One region of the Streptosporangium sp. NPDC003464 genome, then DNA from elsewhere that is predicted to be linked to it. Evidence: riboswitches for the same ligand, from Rfam matches in the RefSeq annotation. Region 1 holds a riboswitch; each other region holds the start of a gene.
What was found. A riboswitch is a leader RNA that binds a small molecule or an ion and turns the genes downstream of it on or off. The one in region 1 is predicted to bind cobalamin.

Region 1 (9,592 bases):
GGACTTCGGATCTTCAGGTGGGTTGAAGGCTTCGGATCCATAAGATGGCTCCGCGTAGATGAAGGCCCGCGAGGTAGCTTTCGGGGTTCTTGTCGAAGCGGAAGGCCAGAGCGCGCCGCTCCTTGATCCGGTTGATGCACCGTTCGGCCGTGTTGCGCTGCTTGTAGAGCTCTGCATCATGGCTGACCGGGCGGCCGCCACGGGAGCCGCGGTTCTTGCGGTTGGCCGCCTGGTCGGTCTTTTCGGGGATGACGGCCTTGATGCGGCGCCTGCGCAGATAGCGGCGGTTGCCGTGGGAGGAGTAGGCCTTGTCGGCGGCCACCGCGGCCGGGCGGGTGCGCGGAGGACCGACGGGCAGGCGGACCTTGATCCGGGCCAGGACGGCGCGAAACTGTGGGCTGTCGCCGGCTTGGCCCGGGGTCAGGACGAAGGACAGCGGACGGCATCGCCGGTCGGTCGACAGGCGGACCTTGCTGGTCGGCCCGCCCCGAGAGCGGCCCAGCCCGGCCACCTTCAGCCGTATTCGGCGCCGCAGTCGTAACCGCCGGCGTCCGTCCCCGTCCCGGTCTTCGCCGGGTTCGCCGTCCTGGGGGTTTTGCCCCTTTGACGCAGCCCCTTTTCCTGTTCGGCGGCCTCTTCCAGTGCCTTGACCACCTCGCCGTCCAAGATCATTCCGGCGGCGTGGTGGTGGGCGCGGGCCGTGGTGGAGTCCACGCTGACCAGCTCAAGGTCGGCCTGCCCCCGGGCCGCGGCCTCGGCGATCACCGCCTGCATCAGCTGCTCGAAGATCCCGGCCGTGGCCCACGACCGAAACCGGTCGTAGACGATGGACCAGGGGCCGTACTCCTCAGGCAGATCCCGCCACGGACTGCCGGTACGAAACCGCCACATCACCGCGTTGAACTGCTGTCGCAGGTCCGGGATCGGGCCTCGCTCACCCAAGGGCAGATGAGGATCGATCAAGGACCATTCCTCGTCAGTGAGATCTCCACGCGCCATGACGATGGCCTACCAGGACCGCAGACCACCGCGCAGGCGAATCCCGCTGATCTCAACCCCGTACAGGCCCTAGGAGCCCTGGTCGCCGACCAGGGCCGCGAATCCGTCCAGATGGCGGGCCAGGCCGTACTCGAACAAGACGTCCAGATCGGGCGCCGCATCGCCCGAGATCGTCGCCAGGAGGGGGAATCTTCCGTCGGCGAGGAGCTCCTGCCGGCGCGAGCGCTCGGCTTCCGACCAGCGCTGCAAGGTCATGCCCGTGTTCCGCTCGGCCTCGGCCTCGGCTGCCTTGGACAGCCCGACGGTGACGACGAGCGCGTGCAGGGTGAGCGTCTCCTGGAACCGGACGTCCATGGGGAGATGGAGCTCCTCGAGCGCCCGCAGGGTCCACTCGGTGTGGGCCATCATGTTGGGGGCCAGAACGGGCCGGGTGAACGAGACGACATGGGGCAGCCACACGTGCCGCCGACAGAGCCGCCATTGCTGACGGGCGACTAGTTCGAGCTTGGCGCGCCACCCCTGCGGTCCGCGCTCGGGCAGATCGAGGTCGCCGAACACGATGTCGGCCATCTGGACCAGCAGTTCCTCCTTCCCGGTGACATGCCGGTACAGGGACATCGGCCCGAGCTCCAGCTTGGCCGCGAGCCGGCGCATCGACAGCGCGTGCAGCCCCTCGGTGTCAGCGAGGTCAACGGCGGCGCGGAGGATGCGCGTCCGGAGCATCTCCTGGTCGGCCGATTCGGCCTGTCGCGCGGCCGTGGTGTCGCGGTGCTGCGGGCGAGCGGGCCGACGGCCGGCCTGGGAGCTGACCACTGTGCCCGAACCGCCCTTCGTCTCAACGAGGCCCTCCTCGCGCAGAGCGGCCGTCACCTTGGTCGCGGTCGCGATCGCGACGCCCCACCGCTGCGCGATGGCCCGGATGGACGGCACTCGGTCGCCGGGGCGGAGATCGCCGCCGTCGATCCAGGAGCGGATCTCCGCGACGATCGCCCGGTAGGGCGGCTCCGGGCGCTGCGTCGATGGCACGTGATCCTCCGGTCCGACGGGGACATGGCAGGTATAGCGTACTAGTTCACTTTGTCGCTTGCACTAGTTCACTTTTGCTCTCGAACGTGCTTCCACGCCCTTACCGTGCCCATACGGTGTACGCACAAGGCGAAGATACGCCGTAGTCACGAACGTGGGGGAAGGACGAATGAAGAACAGGGACATCCTCGTGTCAGGGGGCGGCATCGCCGGGGCGGCTCTGGCGTACTGGCTACGCCGGTACGGATTCCGGCCGACGGTGGTGGAGCGTGCGCCGGCGCCTCGCACGGGCGGTCACGCCGTCGACATCCGGGGCACCGCGCGGCAGGTGATCGAACGCATGGGCCTCGTTCCGCAGATCCGCCACGCTCGCATCGGAGCCCGCGGCATGGCCTTCATCGACGAAAGCGGCAAGCGGGTGGCGAGCCTGGGCACCGACGTGTTCGGGCCGTCCGGCGGGCCGGTCGCCGAGTGGGCGCTCCTGCGCACCGACCTGGCCCGGATCCTCCACGAGGCGATCCGCGACGACGTCGAGTACGTCTTCGACGACGCGATCACCGACGTGCTGCAGGACGAGGACGGCATCACAGTGGCATTCGAGAAGGGGGTCTCCAGGCGGTTCGATCTGCTCGTCGGCGCGGACGGCGTCCATTCCAGCGTGCGCCGGCTGACGTTCGGCCCCGAGGACCGTTACGTCCGCGACCTCGGCTCCTTCATCGCGCTCTTCTCCGTCACGTCCGAGGTGGATCTGGACGGCTGGCAACTCATGTACACCATGCCCGGTGGTGACGGCCGTGCCGGCAGAACAGCGGGCCTGCGTCCGCTGACCGAGCCGGGCAGGGCCCTCGCGGGGTTCTTCTTCCGTGCCCCCGGGCTCGAGTTCGACCGGCGAGACGTCGCCGCGCAGAAGCAAGTCGTCGCGCGCACCTTCGAGCACGCGGGATGGGAGGTCCCCGCTTTCCTGCCGCAGATCTGGGACGCGTCCGACTTCTACTTCGACCGGGTCGAGCAGGTGCAGGTCGGCACCTGGTCGACCCGCCGGACCGTGCTGGTGGGGGACTCCGCCTTCTGCGCCTCTCCCATGTCCGGGATCGGCACCAGCCTCGCCCTGGTCGGCGCCTACGTGCTCGCCGGTGAACTGTTCAAGGCCAGGGGCGACCAGCGGGTGGCCTATGCCGCGTACGAGAGGGGCATGCGCGAGTTCGTCGACCGGGCCCAGCACTTCGCCCGGACCGCCGGCGACGGTGGCCTGATGCCGGACACGCGGGCACAGATGTGGCTGCGGAACCAGTCCGTACGACTCGTGCGCTACCTGCCCAAACGCCTGGTCAGCCGAGGTCTGGAGTCGGTGGCCGACACCGTCGCGCTCGACGACTACGCCGATCCGGCACCCCACCGGTCCATCAAGCACTGAAGGAGAGCACCATGCGCGTCAGCACCTTCCTGTGGTTCGACGGCCAAGCCGAAGCCGCGGCCACCTCCTACACTGCACTGTTCGCCGATTCCGGGATCATCGACATCGAGCGCACCGCGGACGGTCGCGTCATGACCGTCGTCTTCCAAATGGCCGGTCAGCGTTACATCGCTCACAACGGTGGGTCCCGGTATCCCTTCACCAGGGCCTTGTCGATGTACGTGGAGTGCGACGGCCAGGAGGAGGTGGACACCCTCTGGGCGGGCCTCACCGATGGCGGCGAAGAGGGGCCGGGTGGCTCCCTGGTCGATCGTTTCGGGGTGACCTGGCAGGTCATGCCCACGGCCCTGCGGGAGCTCCTCCAAGGCGCCGAACCGGAGGCCGCCGAACGCGTCCTCACCGCCCTGCACGCCATGACCAAGATCGACATTCAGGGACTGGCCGACGCCCATGACCGGTGATCAGCGCGTACGGGCAGAGCAAGCGATGCGCACGGACATCCGGCCGGGCCGCTCCCGGCCCGGCCGCGACCGCCTGCGTGCCGCGTGGACCTTGGCGCTGCTGACGACGTTCTGCGCGCAGCCGACGTTCTCAGCGGTCGCCGTCCCGTTCACCTGGCTGCTCCTGCCGCTGTTGCTGGTGATGTACGGCGCCGGCGTCCTGCTCGTCCGCGAGGCGGTCGCGCGGGCCGGCGGCGGATGGACCAGCCTGGTGGTGCTCGGCCTGGCCTATCAGGTAGCCGAGGACGGACCCGGTCTGCAGGCCCTGACCAGCCCGCACATGTACGGCGCCGCCGACTGGGGCCTGCGCGCCCTCGGCATCAACTGGACCTATTAGGAGTCACAGAGCGGCGTCCACGTCGCGCTCAGCGTGCTCCTGCCCGTCGCGATCACCAACCTGCTCTTCCCGCGCCTGCGCGATCAGAGCTATCTGCGCACCGGCGGGTTCATCGTCACCGGCGCATTGGCCGTAGCCGGTGTGCTCGGGCTGAGAGTCGTCATCTCGGCCACCGAGGACCCCGGCAATCAGACCCCGTGGGGATGGACCGTCGCCTACCTGCTGATGATCGCGCTGCTGGCCTGGCCGGCCCTGCGCGTGCTGCCCCGGCGCCGGTCGCCGGACGGGGTCCGAAGCGACCGGCGGGCCCCACGGCCCGTCGTGGTCGGCATCGTCGCGGGGTATCTGACGATGGCCTTCCTGACCACGCTGCTGCCGCTCGGTCTCGGACCGGACCTGCTGTTCGGCGACATGATGTCGCCGCCACTTCGACTGTTCGCCGGGGCGATGACCGCGATCCCGTTCGGCTGGCTGGTCCTGCGCCGGCGGCGGTCGGGCGACTGGGCCGACAGCCATCGCCTCTGGCTGATCGGAGGCATCCTCGCCTCCCACACGGCGTTCATGATGCCCGCCTCAGCCACCAGTGCCGTCATCGGGCTGATCACCATCTGCCTGGAGGTCGTTCTGCTGTCGGCCCTCGGACGGCATATCCGGCGACCGCGGCCCCGGCGTAAGATCGCCGGGTCGGCGCCACCACGACCGCTGGATGGTAGATGAGGACGAAAGCCCGCTCTATCTCGGTGCTCCTTGCCTTACTCCTGACCTTTTTCCTCTCCCACACCCCCCAGGCGCACGCGGCCGAACCCGCGACCGCCAAGTCCGCCGGCCGCAAGTACGCGCTCCTGTCGGAGGGCACGGGCAAGGCAGTTGATCTTCGGCTCCATACTGTCAACTTCGATGCCATAGACGCGGGTATTTCGATATCCATCTAACTGACAGTGCCCAGGTCAAACGCAGGTCCTACTGTCATCTTCGCTGCTTCCAGACAGGTGCCGTCCCGGGCGACGGTGCACCGGGTGCTGGTGCGCCACGGCCTGGTGCAGCTCACACCCAGAGGCCGGCGGCGGGAGGACTAGAGGTGGAAGCCGCCGTGGTCGCACAGCAGGCCCGATTACGCGAATTGGATGCTCAGCACACCCCGGCCCTGCGCGAACGGATCGCCGTCGGCGCCGCGCAGCTGCGGTTGCTGACCGAGCTGCGCGACGGGCTGCTGGAGCGCAGCGCCGAGCGGGCCGACGAGCGGACCGAGGCTACCGATCAGCGCGCCGCCGCGGCCGCCACCGAACGTCAGGCGCTGCGCGAGGTTCGCGAGCACGCCGAGGCACGCGTCGCGACGGAAAAGGACGCAGATCAGGCCCGCGCCGAGCGCGACACGCTACGCGCGGAGGCGGACTGACTGCGCCAAGCGGCTGCTGAGCAGGGCGAGCGCCTAGCGGCGCGCGAGGGCGAGCTGACTCGCGCACTGGCCGAGGCCGTCGCCGCCGGGGAGCGGCTGGCGCAGGAACGCACGCACAGCACGGCCCTGGAGGTGCGGCTGACCGAAGCCACGGCGGAGGTGGCTGCGGCCCGGTAGGAGACCCGCGACCTCCGCGCTGAGGCCGCCACCTCCAGGGTGTCCGGGCGAGTGACGAAGTCCAGCCCGATCGCCTCGACCGCGGTGGAGGCGACCACCTTCAACGCCTCGGCCGCGACGGTGCCGAAGTAGGTGGCCAGCAGGATCTTCGGGCGGCTGGACAGCCCGCCCAGGCGGCGGTAGGCCCGCTCGAGTGCTTCGACCTCCCGCGCGCCGAGATCCCCGGCCAGTGCCGGCTCGTCCAGCTGCACCCACTGCGCGCCGGCTCCAGCGAGCCGCTCCAGCAGCTCGGCATAGACCTCCACCAGGGCGCCCAGCAGATCCAGCGGCACGAACCCCTCAGGCGAGCCCGGCGCGGCCTTGGCCAGCAGAAGGTAGGTCAGCGGGCCGACCAGCACCGGCCGGGTCTCGACCCCCAGGGTCTTGGCCTCGAGGTACTCGGCCACGGGCTTCGCCTGCGCGCCGTCGGCGAGCCGGAACCGGGCGTCCAGGGACAGCTCGGGGACGATGTAGTGGTAGTTGGTGTCGAACCACTTGGTCATCTCCAGCGCCGGGATGTCTGCGGTGCCGCGCGCCATCGCGAAATACCGCTCCAGGCCGGACAGCGCCCGGTACCGGTCGGGGACCGCGTCGACCATGACGCTGGTGTCCAGCACGTGATCGTAGAAGGAGAAGGTGTTCGACGGGATCGTCCCCAGGCCGGAGTCCCGCAGCTCGGTCCACACCGCCCGCCGCAGCGTCGAGGCCGTGGACTGCAGTTCCTCTTCGCCGACGCGCCCGGCCCAGTACTCCTCGGTGACGAATTTGAGCTCTCGGTGCGCGCCGATGCGCGGATACCCGAGGGTCGTCGTTGTCATGGCAGCTTCCCTCGCTATTGCCAGGATGCGGCCGGGCAGGAGGAAGAAGCGCACAGCAGGCAGGTCCTGCGGGCGCGTCCCAGGCCCTCCCACGAGGCCGCGAACCACCGCGCACCGGTCGGTGCACGGGCGGAAGGCAGGTCTTCGGACTCGCGGGCACCACACCTGAACAAGGCGTGACCTACTGACCGTCGCTTCCCAGGCCACAGGCCCAGTGCGTATGACGGCGGTCGTTCCCACTCACCGCTGCGGGGCAGTCCCGGATTCCCACCGGATTCCCTCTTACGACGTCCGCACCCGGTCGGGCACGGACGAACCATCCACAGCGGGATTCTAGCCAGCCGGTGCGCTGAGCGGACACCGCCGTCGTAAGGGTAGGCCGGTCGAACGGGCGCCTCCGTCGCGCTGACCGGCTGAGAAGAACCGTGCGGTGCTCCGAATGGGATTCACCACATCACCGGTATTCAGTGAATTGATGGCTTCGTGTAATGATGACGGAAAGGCGAGCGCGGTCGAGGAAGCCGGTGTGAATCCGGCGCGGTACCGCCACTGTGATCGGCGAGCGGATCCCCATACGGCCACTGCCCCACTCCGGGGTGGGAAGGCGGGGACGAGCCTCGACCCGAGAGCCAGGAGACTCACGCGGTCGCCTCCTCGACAGAACTGGGGCGGATCTCCCCGGAGAGGAGCGGGTCGGCGTGCCCGATGGGCCGATGAACAGCGCGCCGCGCGGCGGTGCCGCGTGGCCGGTGCGCCGACGCGTGCCCGGAGACGTCTCCCGGGCCGGTTTCCGCCGCCTTCCGACAGGACCGCCCCATGGTGCAGATTCCGTGAGAGGAACCATCCATGACGGGCAGACGCCCTTTGTCCCTGCTGCTCTCCGCCGTACTCCTCGCCGGCTGCGGCGGCGCGCCCGCTGAGGTCAAGGCCTCCGCCGCGGCGTCCACCGCACCGGTCGCGGGGTTCCCGGTCACCATCGACAACTGCGGCGTCAAGACGACGTACGAGCGCCCGCCGCGGCGGGCGGTCTCGCTCAACCAGCACGCCACCGAGGTGATGCTGGCGCTGGGGCTGCAGCAGGCGATGATCGGCACCGGCTACCTCGATGACAAGATCCTTCCCGAGTACCAGGCCGCCTACAACGGGATCAAGGTGCTCGCCAAGGGGTACCCCTCTCACGAGGCGCTGCTGGCTGCCGAGCCCGACTTCGTCTACGGCGGCTTCTCCAGCACCTTCGACGAGAAGGAGGGCCGCAGCCGCGACGCGCTGGGCAAGGCCGGGATCGACACCTACCTCAACATCGAGGACTGCCCGACCGGCCCGGTGACCCTGGACCTGATGGACCAGGAGATCCACAACGTCGCCGCGATCTTCGGTGTGCGCGATCGGGCCGATTCCCTCATCACCCGCCTGCGCGCGCCACTGGCACAGGTCAAGGAGAAGCTCGCCGGGGTGAGCCCGGTCAAGCTGTTCGTCTACGACAGCGGTGACAAGACCGCGTTCACCGCCGGCGGCAAGGGCGTCGGCAACGACGTCATCACGCTGGCGGGCGCGCGGAACCTGTTCGCCGACGTGGACAAGGCGTGGGGTGACGTGTCGTTCGAGCAGGTCGCCGAGCGGGCGCCCGACTGGATCGTCATCTACGACTACGGCGACCAGTCGGTGGCCGACAAGAAGAGGTTCCTGCTGTCGAACCCGGCGCTCGCGGACGTGCCGGCGATCAAGGAGCAGCGGTTCGCGGTGCTGCCGCTGTCGTCGGTCGTGCTCGGGGTCCGGGCGCCGTCGGCGGTGGAGTCGCTGGCCCGGCAGATCCATGCCGGCCGGTTCAAGTGAGCGAGCTGACCAAGGTCTCCCGGACCGCCGACGCCCGAGCCACCGCACCTCTCGCGCGGCGCCCTGGCCTGCCGTACCCGCTGGTGCTGCTGTTGTGCGCGCTGTTGCTGGGCGGGGCGGCCACGGCGGGGATCGCGGCCGGGTCGATCAGCCTGCCCGCCGGGCAGGTGTGGGGCATCTTGTTGCACCGGCTCCATCCCGCGCTGGCCGAGCCGGTCTGGGCTCCGGTCCGGGAGACCATCGTCATGGACGTACGGCTGCCGCGTGTGCTGCTGTGCGGGGTCATCGGCGCGGGGTTGTCGGTCTGCGGGATGGCGTTGCAGGCGCTGGTGCGCAACCCGCTGGCCGATCCGATGCTGCTGGGCGTCTCCTCGGGGGCCAGCGTCGGCGCGGTGGCCGTGGTGGTGTTCGGTCTGACCTTCTTCGGGGCGTTCTCGCTGCCGGTCGCCGCGTTCGCGGGGGCGCTGGCGGCGCTGGTCGCGGTCTACTTCCTGGCCCGGTCGGGCGGGCGGATGACCACGGTGCGCCTGGTGCTGGCCGGGGTGGCGATGGCCGAGGTGCTGTCGGCGGTCGCCAGCTTCCTGCTGGTGACCTCCAGTGACCCGCACAAGACGCAGTCGGCTGTGCGCTGGATGCTGGGTGGCCTGGCGGGGACGACGTGGACGATGGTGTGGGTGCCCGCGGCGGCCGTGCTGGTGGGCACCGTCGTCCTGCTGGGCGTCTCCCGCCCGCTGAACCTGCTGCTGGCCGGGGAGGAGGCGGCTGCCTCCCTGGGGCTGGACGTGCACCGGTTCAGGGCGGCGCTGTTCGTGCTGGTGGCCGTGATGATCGGCGCCATCGTCGCGGTCAGCGGCGCCATCGGGTTCGTCGGGCTGATCATGCCTCACGTCGTACGGCTGTTCGTCGGGGCCGACCACCGGCGGGCGCTGCCGGCCACGGCGCTGCTCGGGGCGGCGTTCCTCATCGTGGCCGACCTGGTCGCGCGGACGCTGATCGCCCCCGAGGAGATCCCCGTGGGGATCATCACGGCGCTGGTGGGCGGGCCGTTCTTCC
Region 2 (11,080 bases), on a different contig from region 1:
GCCAGATCGTCCAGCGACTCCCCGTCCCGGCCCGCCCAGGCGTCGACCATGACGATCTGGGAGACGCGTTCCGGCACACGGTCGGCGGCCTCGCGCACGACCAAGCCGGCGTAACTGTGCCCGACGAGCACGACATCCCGCAGATCCTCATACCTCAGCAGGCCCAGCAGGTCGTCCACGTGCGTCCGCAGGCCGATCTCGGGGCCGGCCAGGTGGGCCCGCTCGCCGAGACCGGTCAGCGTCGGAGTGTGGACCTCATGGCCGGCCTCTCGCAACCGCGCGGACACGTGCCGCCAGCACCAGCCGCCGTGCCAGGCCCCATGAACCAGCACGTACGTGGTCATCACGCCACCGCCTTCGCCTGCTTGCGCCAGACCGCGAGCCGCGCCGCGACGAGATATTCGAGCTCCACCCCGTAATCGGGAAAGGTGCGCAGGAACGCGGCGGTCTGGACGTCCCAGCCGTTGATGAACGGCAGGTCGAGCACCCGGTTGTACGCCTGCCCCCGGCGCGTGAAGACGTCCACCGGATTGACCGCGGCCGCCATGACCCTGACCAGCACCTCGCCGAACACCGGCGCAGGCTCCTCCACCTCGACCAACGCCATGGTCTCGGCCTCTCCCCACGCCGACTGCTGTATCGCCCGCATGACCGCCCCTTCTTCAGGTGATGGTGACGCCGACGACAATACATACATGCATCATGTATGTAAATGCGGAGAGGGCGACCCGAGAGCGCCTGGGTCGCGAGAATCCATCGGATCCAGCGAGAGACGACGATCCGCGACGACGGCCTCTCTCGGCGACGACACCCCCAGCCGTACGGCCCTCCGGTGAGGTCGTGCAGTTTTCCCGGCTCAGCGGCTCAAAGATCGATCCATGGCCGCCCTCCCCCACACCTCGGCCGGATCCGTCTTCTCGCGGCTCATTGACAGCATATTGTCATTATGACAAGATGCTGTCATGAACAAGATCTACCACGCGGTATACGAGACCATGGCGGACTGGGAGACCGGACACGCCACCGCCCACATCAGAAACGGCCACCACCACAGGGAACCCGGCCGCTACGAGCTCGTCACCGTCGGTCTCACGACCGACCCGATCACCACCATGGGCGGCCTGCGCGTCACCCCCGACGTCTCGCTCGACTCCATCAAGGACGCGGCGATGCTCATCCTGCCCGGCGCCGCACTCTGGGACGAAGGCGACGAACTCTCCCCCTTCGCCCGCAAGGCCCACGACCTACTGGAAGCGGGCGTGCCGGTCGCGGCCATCTGCGGCGCGACGGCCGGGCTGGCTCGCGAAGGGATCTTCGACACTCGGGGCCACACCAGCGCCGCGCTGCCGTACCTGCAGGCGCAGCAGGGCTACGGCGGCGCGGAGCGCTACGTCGAAGCGCCCGCCGTGACCGACGGAGACCTCATCACGGGCACCCCCACCGCACCGGTCGACTTCGCCCGCGAGATTTTCGCCAAGCTGGACCTGTACACCCCCCAGGTGCTAGACGCCTGGCACCGGCTGTTCGCACACAACGACGCCTCGGCCTTCGAAGCGCTGATGGCACCATCGGACATATGAGCAAGACAGGAGATCTGCTGTCGGAGGCCGCGCTCACCGTCTACCGCCTCAACGGGCAGTTCCTCGGCGCCGGCGACACGCTCGCCAAGCCGGCGGGGATGACCGTCGCCTGGTGGCAGGTACTGAGCGCGGTCCCCGACAAGCCCATGTCCGTGGCCGAGATCGCCCGGCTCCGCGGGCTGACCAGGCAGGGCGTGCAGCGGACCGCCGATCTGCTGGTGGACCAGGGCCTGGCCGAGTACGAGCCCAACCCCGCCCATCGCAGGGCCAAGCTGCTGCGGCCCACCGCGAAGGGCATGGCCGCGATAGAGCGGATCGACCCCGACCTGGAAGCACTGGCGGACCGGGTGGTGGACGAGCTCGGCCTCGACGGGCTGAAGCAGGTCATCGAGGCGCTCAAACAGCTCTCCGCCGCCCTCGACCAGGTCACTCGTCAGTGAGCGTCACATCGCCCCACGCCGTCCCCCAACCGATCGGCGAGTACGTCGTCCACGGCCCCGCCGAAGGCGGACGCCAGGTCCGCCTCACCGCCTGGCGCGTCCCCACCGACCACCTGCGCGACGGCCGCCCCGCCGACCAGCGCTCCACCCTCCCTGCCACACCGACCTTCCGGGAAGGGATTCGCCCTTGGGCCACGATGGTAGACACGGGTCATGCGGCCCAGACCAGGTCAAGTTCTGCACTTCTCCGAGGACCCGGAGATCACCCGGTTTGTCCCCCACGTGGCAACCACCGCACAAGAGCCGGAGGCATATGTGTGGGCTGTGTCGGCCGATCGCTGTCCCGACTACTGGTTTCCCCGCCAGTGCCCGCGCGCCATGGCCTGGACCGTGCCGGACACGACGGACGCCGACCGGGAACGGATCATCGGTGCCGGCTGCGGGCGGCGCATCCATGCGATCGAGTACGGCTGGCTGGAGGCGTTCTTGACCGTGCGCCTGTACGGCTACCGCCTGCCCGCGGAGAAGTTCGTCCCGATCGGTGAGCCGGTGCCGAACGCGATGGTCGCCACCGAGCCCGTCGAACCGCTCGGCCCGCCCGAACCGGTCGGCAGTCTGCCCCAGCTGCACGAGGAGGCCGGGATCCAGCTCAGAGTGCTGGACAACCTCTGGGCGTTCTGGGATGCGGTGACCACCAGCTCTCTGGGCTGGAGCGGCATCCGCCTGCGCAATGCCCGCCCCAGGCCGGCCAGAACAGGCTGACGCCCCCGACCCCCACGTCCCGGTGGTCGCTCCCCCACTGACACTCCGGCTAGCTGACCTGTTGCGCTCCGACGCCTATTGAATCGGAAACTTGTGGTCCGGTAAGAGGTCGGTGGACGAGCTGCTCATCTCCTGCTTCGTGATCGTCGTGCTCACCGGTGCTTTCCTGGCGTTCTTCCGCACGCCGGCGGACACGGAGGTTCTGCGGGGCTCTCACCCCGTACGGTGGTCTCCCCTTTCGCTGGAATGCCCGGGGGGACGGTCCTTATCGCATGATCCCTGGCCGTCGCCGGGTGAGCGGCGCGGTGAGGTCGGGAATCCGCTAGCGTACTGAGCGGCGAACTGTTGCAAGGTGCCTCGCGTCGGTGAGGAGAATCGGGAAGCCGGTGTGATTCCGGCACGGGCCCGCCGCGGTGACCGGGGAGCCGCCGCCCACGCGCGCATGCGCAGCCACTGGCCCGCGAGGGCTGGGAAGGCGGGTGGTCAGGCGTCGATCCGGGAGTCCGAAGACCGGCCTTGCGCTCATAGCCCCGCAAAGGGGCACGAACGCAGCGGGAGCCTGCCCATGGACAGCCAGCTTTACGACGTCATCCACCGCCGCCGTGACGTGCGCGCGCAGTTCACCGGTGAACCCGTCCCCGACGAGGCCCTGCACCGGATCCTGTCGGCGGCCCACGCCGCGCCCAGCGTCGGCCTCTCCCAGCCCTGGGACTTCATCGTCGTGCGCGACCCCGCCGTCCGCGCCGCGTTCCACGGACACGTCCAGCATGAACGCGCGGTCTTCGCCGCGACCCTTGACGCCTCCGCCGTACGGCGGTTCGCCCGGATCAAGATCGAAGGAGTGCTGGAGTCCACACTGTCGATCGTGGTCACCTATGACCCGGATCGGGGCGGCCCCGCCGTTCTCGGCCGCCACGCCATCGCCGACGCGGGCCTGTACTCGGTGTGCCTGGCCATCCAGAATCTCTGGCTGGCCGCCACCGCCGAGAATCTCGGTGTCGGCTGGGTGTCGTTCTACCGCGAGCCGTTCCTGAACGACCTTCTCGCCATCCCCGCGCCGATCCGCCCCGTCGCGTGGCTGTGCGTGGGGCCGGTGACCCACCTGGAGACCGTCCCCGACCTCGAGCGGAACGGCTGGCGGGATCGGCGCCCCCTGTGGGCCGCCGTCCACCACGACCGCTGGAGTTCCGGTCTCCACGGCCGCCCTCATCCCGATCGAGCCGGACGCTCCTCCACGCCTCCCGATCGAACGGGAATGAGCTGAACGCTCCTCCATTGACGACGGCCTTCCCCGCCTTCTCGGGACTTCGCGGGTTCCTCTCAGGACTTTTCGCGGATGACCGGCGATCCGGCCGCCCGGAAACGCGTCGCGTCACGCCGGTGTGATCACGGTTCAGATGGCTCGCCCACCTCGGCGACCAGCTGCGAGACGGTGACGCGACGCGTTCTCAGCATGCGCCGGTGGCGGAGGTGTCCGGCCCCGTGTCGCCGAGGGAGACGAGCAGGCGGCGCAGGAGCACGGTGATCTGGTCGCGGTCGGCGGAGCTCAGGCCCTCCAGGAGCCGCCGCTCGTTGGCGACGTGATGCTCGACGAGCCTGTTGACCAGGCTCAGCCCTTGATCGGTGAGGGAGATCAGGACGCGGCGCCGGTGGGCCGGATCGACGGCGCGGTCGACCAGGCCCTTTTTCTCGAGCCGGTCGATGCGGTTGGTCAGGGCGGCCGAGCTGACCATCGCCGCCGTGCTGAGTTCGCCGGCGTTGAGGACGTGGGGCGGCCCGGAGCGCAGCAGGGTGGCCAGCACATCGAACTCCCAGGGCTCGATGTCGTACGCGGACAAGTGGTCCCTGATGGCGCGTTCGAGGAGGCGGGAGACCCGGGACAGGCGACCGATGATCTCCATCGGTGAGCAGTCCAGATCGGGGCGCGCCGTCTGCCACTGGCTGATGATCACGTCCACTCCGTCGTGGAGTCCGTCGGTCGTCATCGTGAGTCCTGTCCTGAGCTGTCCTGAGCGTGGCTTTGCACAGAGGCTAACACTTAGACATCGAAGGATTTGACACTTGCGAACACCGTGATTTAAGTTTTCGACATCGAAATTTTCGAGGGGAGACTTTGATGAAGATCTTGCTTATCGGTGCCGGCGGTTACCTCGGCTCGGCGGTCGCGGACCATCTGGACGAGGCCGGACACCAGATCGTCGAACTGACCCGCGCCACCGACGACCGCCCGGAGAACGGGCGTGAAAAGCGTGTCGGCGACCTGACCGATCCGCGTTCGCTCACCCAGGCGGTGACCCCCGACATAGACGCTGTGATCAACATGGCGACGCCCACCGGAGACGCCGAGACTGACGCCGCCGCGATCGCCGCGCTGACGGATCCGCTGCGCGGTACCGGGCGGGCTTTCGTCTACACCAGCGGTGTCTGGGTGCTGGGAGCCACCGGACCCGGCCCCGTTGACGAGAACACCCCTGCCAATCCCATCCCGATCGTGGGATACCGGCCGACGATCGAGCGTCAGGTGCTCGACACCGCCGAGAGCGGTGTGCGCGCCCTGGTGATCCGCCCGGGCATCGTGCACGGCCGGGGTGGCGGCATTCCCGCTCTCCTGGTGAACCTGGCCCGCGAACACGCGGCGCCGAGGTTCGTCGGGGAAGAGGCGGCGCGCTGGCCCATGGTGCACGTCGACGACCTCGCCGACCTGTTCGTCGCCGCGGTGGAGCGGGCACCCGCCGGGTCGCTCTGGCACGGTGTGGCCGAGACCGCGGTCGCCGTCCGCGACCTCGCCTCCGCGGCCGGACGCGCCGCCGGTGTCCAGGCTGAACCGCAGGGCTGGCCGCTTGACCAGGCGCGTGAGGCGCTCGGCGCCCTGTTCGCCGACGCCCTCGCCCTCGACCAGAGCGTCAGCGGCGACGCCGCACGCGACAAGCTCGGCTGGCGTCCCCAGCGCGACGGCGCGATCGCCGACCTCGCCGAGGGCTCCTACCGGTAGGACGACGGCACCCCCGGGATCAGCACCACGACAACACTTGACCTGGGAAGAAGGCAGGAGCATCCAGGTTTTCGGCACCACCGACGTGCGACAGGTCAGCGTGCACACGCCCCCGGACCGGCGGCCGTAGCCGGCGATCCCGGCCCGGGCCGCCCATCAACTCCACCTGCCGCTTGCTCATGACGTCGAGCCCGACCCCCGGCCCCGGCCGCGTCCCGTCTTCCGGGGGTCGTGGCGGGGCCGTGACGGTCGCCCGTCGGGGCCGGCCCCGTAGGGGGTTGGGGCGATCGACAAGTCCGGCCGAGATACGGCCAGAAGCGGCCACGAGCCGATCATGTTCGTAGTCCCGGAAGCGGGCTGGAGCCTCTCCGATGCCCCGGGATGCGGAATCTCGGAAGTCGGGGCGGTGCTCAACCCTATGTGCGAGCTGCCGTCTGCCCAGGCCGGCGCCTTCAAGATCCGCTCATGGCCGGTATCGCCCGCATCTCGGCTGTCTCGACTGAGCCCGGTATCTGCCGGAAGGAACCGCGGCGGTGCCGTGCTGCCCCGTGAAGCCGTGGCGAGCTGCTGGTGCCGGTGCTCTCGCGTTTGACAGTCAGGATGGCTGGATTTCGTCGAAGAAGGCGAGGGCTTCGGTGGGGTCCGGGCTCACGAGGCGTTCCAGACCGGCCATCGTGATCTTCGCCCACCCGCCGGCCCGTGCCCACATCTGTTCCTCGAAGACGCGGACGGCCTCGTCCAGATCGCCAGGCCCGGGGGCGGCGGCGACGGACTCGGCGAGTTCGGCGCCTTCCAGCATCGCGAGGTTCGCGCCCACCCCCAATGGGGGCATCAGGTGGGCGGCGTCGCCCAGTAGCGTCACCCCGGGGACGTGGGCCCAGGTGTGGGACACGGGCAGGGCGTAGAGGGGGCGGCGGACGAAAGCGGTGCCGTGGCGGAGGAGGTCGAGGACGGGAGCGGCCCAGCCGTCGAACAGAGCCAGCAGGCTTGATCGCACGGCCTCGACGTCGGCCAGGTCCAGGCTCGCCTCCAGGCCCGCGTCCAGGCCCGCGCGCCGGTTCAGGCCCATATGCCGGTCCAGGTCCGTGTGCCGCTCCAGCGGCGCGCGGAACTGGGCGTACACCTTGACGTGGCCGCCGCTGTTGCGCTGGGCGACGAGGCCGCGGTTCACGCCGTACACAGCCATGGAACCGTCGCCGATCAGCCGGGCGAGGTCGGGGTGGCGGGTGTCGACGTCGTCCAGGGACGTCTCGACCAAGGTGACGCCGGTGTAGTGCGGCGTCGCGGACGAGACCGCCGGGCGGACCCGGGACCAGGCGCCGTCCGCGCCGACCACGAGGTCGAACGTCTCCTCTCGCCCGTCCGCGAAACGGACCAGCACGCCGTCCCGGGTCTCCGGCACCACCTCCGTCACGCCCCGCCCCCACTGAACGTCCAGGGGGCCGAGCAGCAGGTCACGGAGCTGCCCGCGGTCGATCTCGGGATTGGCCCGGTCACCCGGACGGGGTTGCCAGTCGCGGAGGACGGTCCCGTCCGCGTCCAGGATGCGCATGGCCTGCCCCTCGGGCCGGGACAGCGCCTGGAACTCCGCCAGCAGCCCCGCCTTGCCCAGCGCGAGCTGGCCCATCCCTTCGTGCAGGTCCAGCGTGCCGCCCGGAGGACGGGAGTCGGGGGCGGGGTCGCGTTCGAGGACGGTGACGGGGTGATCGTGGCGGTGCAGGACGCGGGCGAAGGTGAGGCCGGCGGGGCCGCCCCCAATCACGGCGATACGATGTCTCATATCGATACACTGTATTGCCCTATTACGGCGTATCGCAACAGTACGATGTAACCATGACTGTGTGGGATCGGCCGGAGCCGCCGACTCGCCCCGCGCCGCTCGACCGGGAGCGAATCGTTGCCGCCGCCATCGCGCTGGCCGACGAGGGCGGGCTGGAGGCGGTGTCGTTGCGCAAGGTCGCCGCCCGGCTGGAGGCCGGCCCGATGCGACTGTACGGATACATCTCCACCAAGGAGGAGCTGTTCGACCTCATGGTGGACGAGGTCCACGCCGAGATCCTCCCCGAGGAGCAGCCCGGTGACTGGCGGGAGGTGCTGCGCGTCCGCGCCCACCGCACCAGGCAGGCCACCCTCCGTCACGAATGGCTGGCCGACCTGCTCGGCGGCCGTCCGGCCTTGGGCCCGAACGCCCTCGCCGTGACTGAGGCCACGCTGGCCGCCTTCGACGGCCTCGCCGACCTCGAGACCGTCATGCGCGCCGTGGAGACCGTCAGCGCCTACTTCACCGGCGCGATCAGGCGCGAGATCGCGAACCTGCGGGCCGAACGCGCCACGGGCCTGTCCGAGCGTGACTGGCAGCTCGCCTCCGGCCCGCATGTGACGAGGATGCTGGCCACGGGCCGCTTCCCCGCGCTGGCCAAGTTCGTGCACGACGGCACGGAGGTGGATGCTGAGACATCCTTCGCGACCGGCCTGGACTGGGTCCTCGACGCCGTGGCCGCCAAACTCGCCCGGCCGCCGGCGTGACTCCCAGGATGTCCGGGTGACATCCGTGGCACCGCATGACGCCGCCGGGCTGCGGACCCACCTGCTCGACCGGTTCAAAGGCGAGCTCCGACCCCGATCCGAGTGACGCAAGCTGGTGGCGGCGGCTGCCGCCTGAACCCGGGCCGGGCGACCAGCCCCCGGCCTGACGGGGACCGGGAGATCCCTTACCAGCCGCGCCGCGCTGACGGATACTACGGGAATGCGCTTGCTGGAGCGGGAGTCGTCGTTGGCGTCGCTGGCCGAGTACGCGGCCGAGGCCGAGCGTGGTGAGGGGCGGCTGGTCCTGGTCGCGGGCGAGGCGGGCGTCGGCAAGTCGGCGCTGGTCGAGCGGTTCCAGCAGGACCTGCCGGCGGCGCGGTGGTCGTGGGGAGCCTGTGACGGGCTGTTCACTCCACGCCCGCTGGGGCCGCTGTTCGACCTGGCCGAGCGGCTGGGCGGCCCGTTGCTGGAGCTGTGCCGCGCGGGCGCCGGACGTGAGGAGCTGTTCCGGGGGCTGCTGCGCGAGGTCGGCGACCCGGGAACGCTGGACGTGGTCGTGGTGGAGGACATCCACTGGGCCGACGAGGCCACCCTCGACCTGCTGCGCTTCCTCGGCCGGCGGCTGCGCGGCAGCGCGCTGCTGCTCCTCGCCACCTACCGCGACGACGGCCTGGCGGCCGCCGATCCGCTGCGCGTCACCCTGGGCGATCTGGCCTCGCAGCGCTCGACCAGGCGCATCGGCCTGGCGCCCCTGTCCACCCAGGCGGTACGCGAGCTGGCCGGGGGAAGCGACGCCGACGCCGACGCGCTGCACCGGATGACCGGCGGCAACCCGTTCTACGTGACCGAGGTCGTCCAGGCCGGCATGCACGAGGTTCCCGGGTCGGCGCGGGACGCGGTCCTGGCGCGCGCCGCGCGCCTCAGCAGCGCGGCCCGCCAGGTGCTCGACGTCGCGGCGCTGACCGGGACCAGGGTGGAGTGGAGGCTGCTGGAGGCGGTGACCCCGTGCCCGGCCCCGGCCGTGGACGAGTTGCTGGCGTGCGGGCTGGTGACCGGCGACGGCGAATGGCTGCGTTTCCGCCATGAGATCGCCCGGCTGGCGGTGGAGGGGGCGGCGCCCGCACGCCGGGGCCGCACGATCCACGGCCTGGTCCTGGCGGCGCTGGCCGCGCTGGGCTGTGACGACGACGCCCGGATGGCCTTCCACGCCGAGGCGGCGGGGAACGCCGCCGCGGTCCTGCGCCATGCTCCCGCCGCCGCCCGCCGCGCCGCGTGGCTGGCCTCCCACCGCGAGGCGGCGGCACAGTACCGGCGAGCCCTGCGCTTCGCGGCCGAGGCGGACGCCGCGACCGTGGCCGAGCTGTGCGAAGGACTGGCCGACGAGGCGGTGCTGCTCGACCAGTGGCAGGACGCGGCCGAGGCGTGCGAGCGCGCGCTGGCGCAGTGGCGCCAGGCAGGCGAGCGGCTGCGGGAGGGCGCCGCGCTGCGACGGCTGTCACGCATCAAGTGGAACCTGTGCCACGGCGAGGTGTCCGCCGCCGAGGCCGCGGTGTCCGTCCTGGAACCGCTCGGGCCCGGCACCGAGCTGGCCTGGGCGTACGCCTCGTTGGCCAACCACCGGATGCTGCGCTACGAGCACGACATGGCCGAGGGCCTGGCGCTGCGGGCGCAGGAGCTGGCCGAGCGGCTCGGCGCCACCGACGTGCTCAGCGACGCGCTCAACACCCGGGCCGCGTGCGCCTGGATCCGGGGCGGCGCGTGGGAGGACCGGATGCACCGCGCGCTGGAGGTCGCCCTGGCAGGGCGGCACCAGGACCAGGCGGGCCGGGCGTTCACGAACCTGGTCGCCATGCACAGCGGCCGGCGGCGCTTCGCCGAGGCGGAACGGTGCCTGGCCCAGGGCATCGCCTACTGCGACGAGCACGACCTGCCCACGTACGGGACATGCCTGCGCGGCGAGCAGGCCACCGTCATGGAACGCACCGGACGCTGGGAGGAGTCGCTGGCGATCAGCGCCGGCATCCTGGCCACAGTGGGCCGGTCCCCGTCCAACCGGATGTGCACGGTGCGCAGGATCGGCTCGGTCCTGGCCCGCCGCGGCGAACCGGGTGTCTGGGAGCACCTCGACGAGGCGGCCGACCTGGCCGACCGCACCGGTGAGCCGCAGCAGATCGTCCCTGTACGGCTGACCCGGGCCGAGGCGTACTGGCTGGAGGGCAAGGCGGCCCAGGCGCGGCGCGAGGCGGAGCTGGCCCATGACGTCGCCGCTCCGTCCGACGCCTGGGACCGCGGCGCGGTCGCGGTCTGGCTGGCGCGCACCGGCTCCCCTCGCGCGCCGCAAGGAACGTTTCCCGAGCCGTACCGGCTGGAGCTCGACGGCGACCCGGCCAGGGCGGCGCGGGCCTGGACCGAGCTGGGCTGCCGCTATGACGCCGCGCTGGCCCTGTGCGGCGCGAGCGGGGAGCCGGAGCTGCGCGAGGCCCTGCGGATCCTCACTGACCTCGGCGCCTTCCCCGCGGCGCGCATCGTCAGGCAGGAGTTGCGCAGGCTCGGCGTCCGGTCGCTACCGGCCGGGCCGCGCGCGGCCACGCGGGAGCATCCCTCCGGGCTGACCCGGCGCGAGCGGGAGGTGCTCGCCCTGGTCTGCGCGCAGCACTCCAACGCCGAGATCGCCGCCGAGCTCTTCATCTCGGTCAAGACAGCCGGCCACCACGTCTCGGCGATCCTCGCCAAGCTGGGCGCGCCCAGCCGGGCCGCCGCCGCCAAGGAGGCCGTCCGCC
Region 3 (8,840 bases), on a different contig from region 1:
GGATCGTCGCCAGTGAGGCGGCGAGGGCGGCGGTGCTCACCCAGGCTCGGAGTCGGCGGGCCCTCAAGCTGCTCATGCGTCCAGTGCGTGAGTTCATGACTACTTCGACGCGCGGAACCTCGGAGATGTTGCGCACTGTCAGGTAAATACGACCGCTCCGGACGGCGTGCCGGCCGCGCCGTGTCATCACGTAGATCACGACCGCTCACCCGCGCGGGTGACGCCAGGCCTGTCGCGGCCCATCAGAATCGAGGGCCATGAACACCAAGAAGATCACTTGGTCTGCGGTGGTGCTCGCGCTGACCGCGGCCCTGACCGTCCTGGTCGGCCCATTGGGCTTGGCCGGTCCCGCGCAGGCGGCCCCGACCGCGTGCCCCTCACCAGCCCCGACACCCGTCCCCTCACCCACCCCGAGCGCGTGCCCAACCCCCACCCCTCAACCCACCGCGACCCCCACCGCGTGCCCTTCACCCGTTCCGACCCCCTCACCCACCCCGAGCGCGTGCCCGACCCCCACCCCTCGACCCACCGCGACCCCCACCCCCCAACCCACCGCGACCCCCGCGCCGGAGACGACCTTCGATCCCAGGCCGACCTCGGACCCGCAATCCCTCACCGCCCCGCGCTCCGCGGCCGCGCCTGCCGGCCCGATCGCGGAGCAGACCTCCGCCGAGGACAAGGAGTCCCGGCGGTACGGGTGAGATTTCCGACGGATACGCGGGTCGGAGCCCTCGAAGGGCCTTCGAACACCACCCGGACGGCGGGTCGCTGACCCGCGTATCCGCTGTTTCCCGCGGCGTTACCAGCGAGACCTCTCAGGCGACGGTCTTCCACTCCTGGCTGGGGATGTACGGCCACAGGCAGTCCCGGATGAGGCATTGCTCCCGTTGGCGGTGCCGGCCCCGGCGACGTCGAGGGGGCGGTCGAGCCGGACGGGCCTCAGTGCTCCCCCAGCCCGAGTCCGGACAGCGGCTCGCGCTGTTCCACCACCCGGAAGCGGGGCATCGACTCGGGGTATTTCTCCCGGACGAACTTCACCATGTGCTCGCGGATGTCGCACTTGAGGTCCCAGGCACTGGGCGAGTCGGCGGCGCTCATCAGGGCGCGCAGCTCCAGCAGCCCGCCGGGGAGGGTGTCGACGACCTGGAGGACCCAGTCCTTCTGGTCCCAGAGCGGGTGCTCGCGCAGGGCGCGGTAGAGCTCGGCGCGCAGCTCCTCCACCGGGACCGACCAGTCCAGGCGGAGGATCACCGCGCCGATCACCCGGCTGCCGTGCCGGGTCCAGTTCTCGAACGGATTGGTCGTGAAGTAGGAGACCGGCAGCACCAGCCTGCGCTCGTCCCACAGGCGCAGCACCACGTAGGTGAGGGTGAGCTCCTCGATCCGGCCCCACTCGTCCTCGACCACGACGACGTCGTCCAGCCGGAGCGCGTCGCTGAAGGCCAGTTGCAGCCCGGCGAGCAGGTTGCCCAGGGTGGACTGGGCCGCGACGCCGACGACCACACCGGCGATGCCGGCCGAGGCCAGCAGCCCGGCGCCGAGCGCGCGCACCTGCGGGAAGGTGAAGAGCATCGCGCCCATCGCCAGCACGACGACCACCGCCGTGGCCACCCGGCGGACCAGGGTGATCTGGGTGCGGATCCGGCGGGCCCGCCGGTTGCGCTCGCCCTGGACGACGACCAGGCGCTCCAGGACCACGTCGGTGACCGCGTAGGCGGCCTGGATGACCAGCCAGGTGACGCACCCGATCATGGCCAGGCTGAGCATCTGGTCGATCACTCCGCCGACCTGCCCCTCGGCCATGCTCGGCCGGTAGAGCGTGTTGGCGGTCACCACGACCGCCGTGGCGAACCCGGGCCAGGTGCAGCGGCGCACGAGCGGAGCGGCGAGAACCCACTTCTCCCCGATCAACCTCCATCTCAGTGCCCGCCGCACCATCTCCACACACGCGGCGGCGGCCAGCATGGAACCGAGCAGGATGATCCATCTGGACACTGACGGCGTCCCCCTTTGTCGTCCGTTACCAGACGGCGTGCCCGGGGATCCATCGTGTAATCAGAACGCCTCGTCGAAAGTCACATTCCCCTCAACGGCTACCTGATAGGCAGAGACACGCCGTTCGAAGAAGTTGGCCAACTCCTGCACGTCCTGCAACTCCATGAACGCGAACGGGTTGGCGGTGCCGTACCGGACGGGGAGCCGGAGCCGGACCAGGCGCTGGTCGGCCACGTACTCCAGGTACTGCCGCATCTGGCCCACGCTCATCCCGGACAGGCCGTCACCGCACAGATCGGCCGCGAAGGCGAGCTCGGCCTCCACCGCCTCCTCGATCATCTGGGTGACCTGCGCGCCGAGCTTGTCGTCGAACAGCTCCGGCTCCTCGGCCCGCACGGTGTCCACCACGCTGAAGGCGAACTCCATGTGCATGGACTCGTCGCGGAAGACCCAGTTCGTCCCGGTGGCCAGGCCGCCCAGCAGGCCCCTGGAGCGGAACCAGTAGACGTAGGCGAAGGCGCCGTAGAAGAACAGCCCCTCGATGCACGCGGCGAAGCAGATCAGGTTGAGCAGGAACGCCCGCCGGTCGTCCTGCGACTCCAGCCTGTCGAGCCCGCCGAGCGAGTCGATCCACCGGAAGCAGAACTCGGCCTTGTCCCGGATCGAGGGGATGTGCTCGACCGCGGCGAAGGCCTTGACCCGCTCGTCGTGGTCGGGCAGGTAGGTGTCCAGCAGGGTCAGGTAGAACTGGACGTGCACCGCCTCCTCGAAGAGCTGCCTGCTGAGATACAGGCGCGCCTCGGGCGCGTTGACGTGCTGGTAGAGGTTGAGCACCAGGTTGTTGGCCACGATCGAGTCACCGGTCGCGAAGAACGCGACGAGGCGGTTGATCAGGTGGCGCTCCTCCGGCGTCATCTTCGCCAGGTCCGCCAGGTCGGAGTTGAGGTCCACCTCCTCGACGGTCCAGGTGTTGCGGATCGCGGCCCGGTAGCGCTCGTAGAACTCCGGGTAGCGCATGGGCCTCAGGGTGAGGTCCATGCCAGGGTCGAGCAGCATCAGGGAGTGCCTTTCGGGGAGGTGGCTACTGGCAGGCGTCGCAGTACTCGGGGTTCTCCAGCGAGCACGCGACGGCCTCCGGGTCGGGCGCGGCCTGGGCCACGGTGGTCTGCGCGATCCGGGTCGCCGGCCGGGAGCGCAGGTAGTAGGTGGTCTTGAGGCCGGACTTCCACGCGTAGGCGTACATCGAGGAGAGCTTGCCGATGGTCGGCGTGGCCATGAACAGGTTCAGCGACTGTGACTGGTCGATGTACGGCGTGCGCGCCGCGGCCAGGTCGATCAGCGCCTTCTGCGGCAGCTCCCAGGCGGTCCGGTAGAGCGCCTTGAGGTCGTCGGGCATGCCGGGGACGTCCTGGACGGAGCCGTCGGCCCGCTTGATCGCGTCCCGGATCTGCGGGGTCCACCGGCCCCGGGCCTGCAGGTCACGGACCAGATAGCGGTTGACCTGGAGGAACTCTCCCGACAGGGTCTCGCGCTTGAAGACGTTGGAGACCTGGGGCTCGATGCACTCGTAGCAGCCCGCGATGGAGGCGATGGTGGCCGTGGGCGCGATCGCGATCATCAACGAGTTGCGGAGGCCGGTCTCGGCGATCCGCTCCCTGAGGCGCGTCCACTCCGGCGAGCCGCCGGCCCCGTAGTGGTCGGGGTGGAGCACGCCGCCGGCGGCCCTGGTCTCGTCGTAGGAGGGGTGGCGCCCCCGCTCGACGGCCAGGTCCGCGGAGGTGCCGTAGGCGGCCAGCGCGATCTCTTCGGAGATGCGGGTGGACAGCTCCAGCGCCTGCGGGGAGTCGAACGGCAGCCGCAGCGTGAAGAACACATCCGCCAGGCCCATCACGCCCAGGCCGATCGGCCGCCACTTCCGGTTGGCCGCCTCGGCCTCCGGGGTCGGGTAGAAGCCCAGGTCGATGGTCCGGTCCAGGAACCGCACGGCGGTGCGGACGGTCCGGCGCAGCCGCGGCCAGTCGACGTCCTGACCGGCCAGGTGGGCGGCGAGGTTGATCGAGCCCAGGTTGCAGACGGCCGTCTCGGCGTCGTTGGTGACCTCCAGGATCTCGGTGCAGAGGTTCGACAGGTGGATGACGTTCTCCGGGCGGGCCGTCTGGTTGGAGGTCCGGTTGGCGGCGTCCTTGAAGGTCATCCAGCCGTTGCCGGTCTGGGCCAGGGTGCGCATCATCCGGCCGTACAGGGACCGGGCCGGGATCTGCTTGACGGAGCGGCCCTCGGCCTCGGCGGCCCGGTAGGCCTCGTCGAAGGCGGCGCCGTACAGGTCGGTGAGGTGCGGGACCTCCTTGGGGTCGAACAGCGACCACATGCCGTCGGCCTCGACCCGGCGCATGAACTCGTCGGGGATCCAGTTGGCCAGGTTCAGGTTGTGCGTGCGGCGGGCCTCCTCGCCGGTGTTGTCACGCAGTTCGAGGAACTCCTCGATGTCGGCGTGCCAGGTCTCCAGGTAGACGCAGGCCGCGCCCTTGCGGCGGCCGCCCTGGTTGACCGCGGCGACGCTGGAGTCCAGCGTGCGCAGCCACGGCACGATGCCGTTGGAGTGGCCGTTGGTGCCCCGGATCAGCGAACCCCGCGAGCGGACCCGGGTCCAGGAGATGCCGATCCCGCCGGCGTACTTCGACAGCCGCGCGACCTGCCCGTAGCGCTCGTAGATCGCCTCCAGCTCGTCACGGGGCGAGTCGAGCAGGAAGCAGGACGACAGCTGGGGCCTGCGCGAGCCGGAGTTGAACAGGGTGGGCGAGCTCGGCAGGTAGGACAGGGTGGACATGAGCGCGTAGAGCTCGCCGGCCTCCTCCACCGTCTCCGACAGGCCACAGGCCACCCGGAGGAAGAAGTGCTGCGGGCGCTCCAGGACCTTGCGGGTCTGCGGGTGGCGCAGCAGGTAGCGGTCGTAGACCGTGCGCAGCCCGAAGTACTCGAACCGGCCGTCGGCCGCCCCGTCCACCAGCGCGTCCAGCGCCGCGGCGTTGGCGGCCACGAAGGCGGCCAGCCCGTCCTGGATCAGCCCGGCCGCGTGGGTCGCGGCGACGGACTCGGAGAAGGTCCGGACGCCGTGCCCGGCGGCCTCCTCGGCGATCAGCTCCGCCAGCAGCCCGGCGGCGATCTTGGAGTTCTCCGGGTCGGCGATCACCCGGGCGGCGGCCTCCTCGATGGCCAGCCGGCGGTCGACCGGGCCGTTGCCGGTCTCCTTGGCGACGTCGACCAAGGTCTGTGTCACGTGCTACCCCTCGCGCGCTCGAATTCCCCGTACGGCTCTCGCCGGAAGGGCGCACGCGTCAGAGAACGGCCCCGGGCACGCCGGACCGCCTCATCACGCGGGCCCTCCCTCGAGGCCCTGAACGATCTCCGTGGTCGGGTCCGCCTCACCCGGCACGCTCCGGGCCGCTCCACGCGTCCCTCGGTGCCCGGCTCGGCTCCCTCTCCACACGTCGCCGGCAGGTCTTCGGACTCACGGGCGTCTGGCGCATGCCTACCGGCCGTCGCTTCCCAGGCAGGTGCGCCCAGTGCTCCATGACGGCTTTCGTTCCCGTTCACCGCTGCGGGGCAGTCCCGGAATCTCACCGGGTTCCCTCTTGCCTCACCCCCAGAGGGGCGAACCAGCAACGAGCAGGATCCTACATGTAGTGCTGCCGGACGCAACTACCCCAACAGCTTGTGCCGATGGTGCTCAGCAGTCCGAGCTCGTCGAGCACCTCCCGGGTCCGGCGCGTCTCCGTGACGAGCCACTGGCGGAAGTCGTCCCCGCTCAGATAGACCCGGTTCCAGCCGTTGGCCGCACAGATCGCCCGCCAGCGGGACGAGGCGTCGACGCGGTCGCACAGGGCGACGGCCACGTCCCTGTCGTCGGAACTCATGCCGCGGGGGCCGAGCACGCCGCACCAGTCGGTGTACTCCAGCCGGACGTCCAGCTCCATCAGCGTCGGGGCGTCGATCCCGTCGATCCGCTCGGCGGAGGAGACCACCAGCGGCCGCAGCCGGCCCTCGGCGATCTCGGGCACGAAGGAGCGGGCGGAGCCCAGCAGCGCGGCCACCCTGCCGTCGTGGAGGGCGTGCACACCCTCGGCCCCGCTGGAGTAGCCGGCGTAGTCCAGCAGCCGGGTGTCCACCCCCAGGCACTTGCCGATCATGCCGTAGAGCACGTGGTCGGAGCCGCCCTCCATCCGGCCGCCCACCGTCAGCCCGGCCGGGTCGCGGCGGAGCACCGCGGCGAGGTTCTCGAAGGTGCGCAGGCGGGAGTTCTCCGGGACGACCAGGGCCGCCCAGTCGCCGACCAGGCGGGCCAGGGGGGTGGTGGACTCCACCACGGAGGCGGTGTTGGCGATCTCCGCGCCGGCCACCATCGGCATCCCGGTGAGCAGCAGCCTGCCCGCGTACGTGAACGGGTCGTGGGCGGCGGCGAACGCCCCCAGCGCGGCGGCGCCCAGGCTGCCCGGGTAGTTGCCCACCTCGACCTTCCGCGCCAGCCCGTCGCCGGTCAGCACCGCGGCCAGCGCGCGGGCGGCCCGGTCCCAGCCCTGCCCGCGGGCGGCGGGCGCGATGACGGTCAGCCGTCCCGCCAGCGGCACGCGGGGGTCCGCCGCCCCGCCGCAGCCACCGCAGCCGCCGGCGACCATGACCCCCAGGGCGAGCGCGAAGAACCGCCTACGGTACATAAGCGCCCCTTCCCCCAGACCCCCCAATACTTCAGGTTACAGACACGTCACTTTGTGTCACACATTGGGGGGTCTTACTGCCATCAGGCAGCTCAGGGGGGCTCTACTCCACTGTGACGCTCTTGGCCAGGTTGCGAGGCTTGTCCACATCCCGCTCCAGCGCCACGGCCGCGTGGTAGGCCAGGAGCTGGAGCGGGATCGACAGCAGGATCGGGTCCAGCTCCGTCTCGTTCCTGGGCACCACGACGCAGTCGTCGGCCAGCTTGGGGTCGGCCGTACGGTGACCGACCATGAGCACCCGGCCGCCGCGCGCGCGGATCTCGCCGAGCGTGGTGAGGTTCTTGTCCAGCAGCTCGTCGTCGGGGACGATCGCCACGGTCGGCATCTCCGGGCCGATCAGGGCCAGCGGCCCGTGCTTGAGCTCGCTGGCCGGGTAGGCCTCGGCGTGCACGTAGGAGATCTCCTTGAGCTTCTGCGCGCCCTCGCGGGCCACCGGGTAGCCCCGGACCCGGCCGACGAACATCATGCTCGGCGAGTCGGCGTACTTGCGCGCCAGCTCCTTGATCTGCGGCTCCAGCGCGAGGATCTCCTTGATCTGGCCGGGCAGCCGGCGCAGGCCCTCGCAGATGCGGCGGCCGTCGGCCGGGGACAGGTCGCGCACCCGGCCCAGGTGAAGCGCCAGCAGCGCGAAGGCCACCGCGGTCGAGGTGAACGCCTTGGTGCTGGCCACCGAGACCTCGGGACCGGCGTGCAGGTAGACGCCGCCGTCGCACTCGCGGGCGATGGCGCTGCCGACGGTGTTGACGATGCCGAGCACCCGGCCGCCCTTGCGCTTGAGCTCCTGGACGGCGGCGAGGGTGTCGTAGGTCTCCCCCGACTGGCTGATCGCCACGTACAGGGTGTCGGGCTCCACGACCGGGCTGCGGTAGCGGAACTCGCTGGCCGGCTCGGCGTCGGCCGGGATCCGGGCCAGCTCCTCGATGAGCTGGGCGCCGATCTGGCCCGAGTAGTAGGCGGAGCCACAGCCGATGATCTTCACCCGGCGGAACGACCGGGTCTCGCGCGCGTCCATGTTGAGGCCGCCCAGGTGGGCGATGTGGAAGCGGTCGTCCAGCCGTCCGCGCAGCGTCCGGGCCACGGTGTCGGGCTGCTCGGAGATCTCCTTGAGCAGGTAGTGCTCGTAGCCGCCGGTGTCGTAGTGCCCGGCCTCCCAGTCGACGGTCAGCGGCTCCTTGGCCGTCTCGCGCGCGTCGCTGGCGAAGGTGTGGAAGCCGTCGGCCTTCAGCACCGCCAGCTCCCCGTCCTCCAGGTGGACCACCTGGCGGGTGTAGCGGACCAGCGCGGCCACGTCGGAGGCGGCGAACATCTCCTTCTCGCCGATGCCCAGCACGATCGGGCTGCCGTTGCGGGCCACCACCACCTCGCCGGGCCGCTGGGCGTCGATCACCGCGATGCCGTAGGTGCCGACGATCCGCTTGAGCGCCAGCCGGACCGCCTCCTCCAGCGAGTCGGTCTCCCCGACGGTCCGGGCGATCAGGTGCGCCAGCACCTCGGTGTCGGTCTCGGACAGGAAGACCACACCGTCGGCCTCCAGCTTGGCGCGCAGCTCGTCGGCGTTCTCGATGATGCCGTTGTGCACCACCGCGATGCGCTCGTCGGTGGACAGGTGGGGGTGGGCGTTGACGTCGCTGGGCGCGCCGTGGGTGGCCCAGCGGGTGTGCCCGATGCCCAGGGTGCCCTTGAACCGCGCCGGCACGGCCGCCGCCAGGTCGGCCACCCGGCCCTTGACCTTGCGCATCTTCAGGCCCTTGTTGGAGACCACCACGCCGGCCGAGTCGTAGCCCCGGTACTCAAGGCGCTGCAGGCCCTCCAGCAGGATCGGCGCCGCGTCCTTTGGTCCCACATAAGCCACGATTCCGCACATTTGACCGATCCTTACCCGTAGACGATCCGGCGCAGCTGGCGCAGGGAGAGTTCAGGTGCCGCGACACGGCGAGAGGTGATCTCGGCGGCGATCCGGGGGAAGATCTCGTCGTTGACCAGCCCCTTGGCCTTGAGTTCGCCGTGGCGCCGCCGGACGAAGTCCTCGACGGGCTCGGAGAAGTAGGCCAGCACGTCCGCCACCACCCGCGC

Region 2: linked by a shared signal. The riboswitch ahead of bluB (5,6-dimethylbenzimidazole synthase) and the one ahead of ACWDS7_RS42035 (ABC transporter substrate-binding protein) in region 1 are both predicted to bind cobalamin.
Region 3: linked by a shared signal. The riboswitch ahead of ACWDS7_RS42640 (ribonucleoside-diphosphate reductase subunit alpha) and the one ahead of ACWDS7_RS42035 (ABC transporter substrate-binding protein) in region 1 are both predicted to bind cobalamin.

What each region holds. Positions count from the first base shown of each region.
Region 1 covers NZ_JBSFPS010000316.1:1,211-10,802, reverse strand. Annotated here, with positions in the region: partial or broken gene ACWDS7_RS42075 (IS5 family transposase) at 14-999, opposite strand; gene ACWDS7_RS42070 (TetR/AcrR family transcriptional regulator C-terminal domain-containing protein) at 1,069-2,025, opposite strand; gene ACWDS7_RS42065 (FAD-dependent monooxygenase) at 2,195-3,439, shown strand; gene ACWDS7_RS42060 (VOC family protein) at 3,451-3,900, shown strand; gene ACWDS7_RS42055 (hypothetical protein) at 3,926-4,276, shown strand; gene ACWDS7_RS42050 (hypothetical protein) at 4,310-4,993, shown strand; gene ACWDS7_RS42045 (hypothetical protein) at 5,355-5,672, shown strand; gene ACWDS7_RS42040 (hypothetical protein) at 5,627-6,706, opposite strand; cobalamin riboswitch at 6,825-7,042, opposite strand; cobalamin riboswitch at 7,173-7,366, shown strand; gene ACWDS7_RS42035 (ABC transporter substrate-binding protein) at 7,553-8,539, shown strand; gene ACWDS7_RS42030 (FecCD family ABC transporter permease) at 8,536-9,592, shown strand, end outside.
Region 2 covers NZ_JBSFPS010000034.1:16,634-27,713, reverse strand. Annotated here, with positions in the region: gene ACWDS7_RS10715 (alpha/beta fold hydrolase) at 1-344, opposite strand, end outside; gene ACWDS7_RS10710 (alcohol dehydrogenase catalytic domain-containing protein) at 344-649, opposite strand; gene ACWDS7_RS10705 (type 1 glutamine amidotransferase family protein) at 963-1,580, shown strand; gene ACWDS7_RS10700 (MarR family winged helix-turn-helix transcriptional regulator) at 1,577-2,020, shown strand; gene ACWDS7_RS10695 (DUF6886 family protein) at 2,234-2,782, shown strand; cobalamin riboswitch at 3,116-3,315, shown strand; gene bluB (5,6-dimethylbenzimidazole synthase) at 3,348-4,046, shown strand; gene ACWDS7_RS10685 (MarR family winged helix-turn-helix transcriptional regulator) at 4,231-4,767, opposite strand; gene ACWDS7_RS10680 (NAD-dependent epimerase/dehydratase family protein) at 4,899-5,774, shown strand; gene ACWDS7_RS10675 (FAD-dependent oxidoreductase) at 6,370-7,554, opposite strand; gene ACWDS7_RS10670 (TetR/AcrR family transcriptional regulator) at 7,608-8,300, shown strand; gene ACWDS7_RS10665 (AAA family ATPase) at 8,521-11,080, shown strand, end outside.
Region 3 covers NZ_JBSFPS010000327.1:756-9,595, forward strand. Annotated here, with positions in the region: gene ACWDS7_RS42625 (hypothetical protein) at 1-76, opposite strand, end outside; gene ACWDS7_RS42630 (mechanosensitive ion channel family protein) at 940-1,995, opposite strand; gene ACWDS7_RS42635 (ribonucleotide-diphosphate reductase subunit beta) at 2,056-3,051, opposite strand; gene ACWDS7_RS42640 (ribonucleoside-diphosphate reductase subunit alpha) at 3,077-5,272, opposite strand; cobalamin riboswitch at 5,472-5,671, opposite strand; gene ACWDS7_RS42645 (Bug family tripartite tricarboxylate transporter substrate binding protein) at 5,670-6,707, opposite strand; gene glmS (glutamine--fructose-6-phosphate transaminase (isomerizing)) at 6,811-8,631, opposite strand; gene ACWDS7_RS42655 (hypothetical protein) at 8,643-8,840, opposite strand, start outside.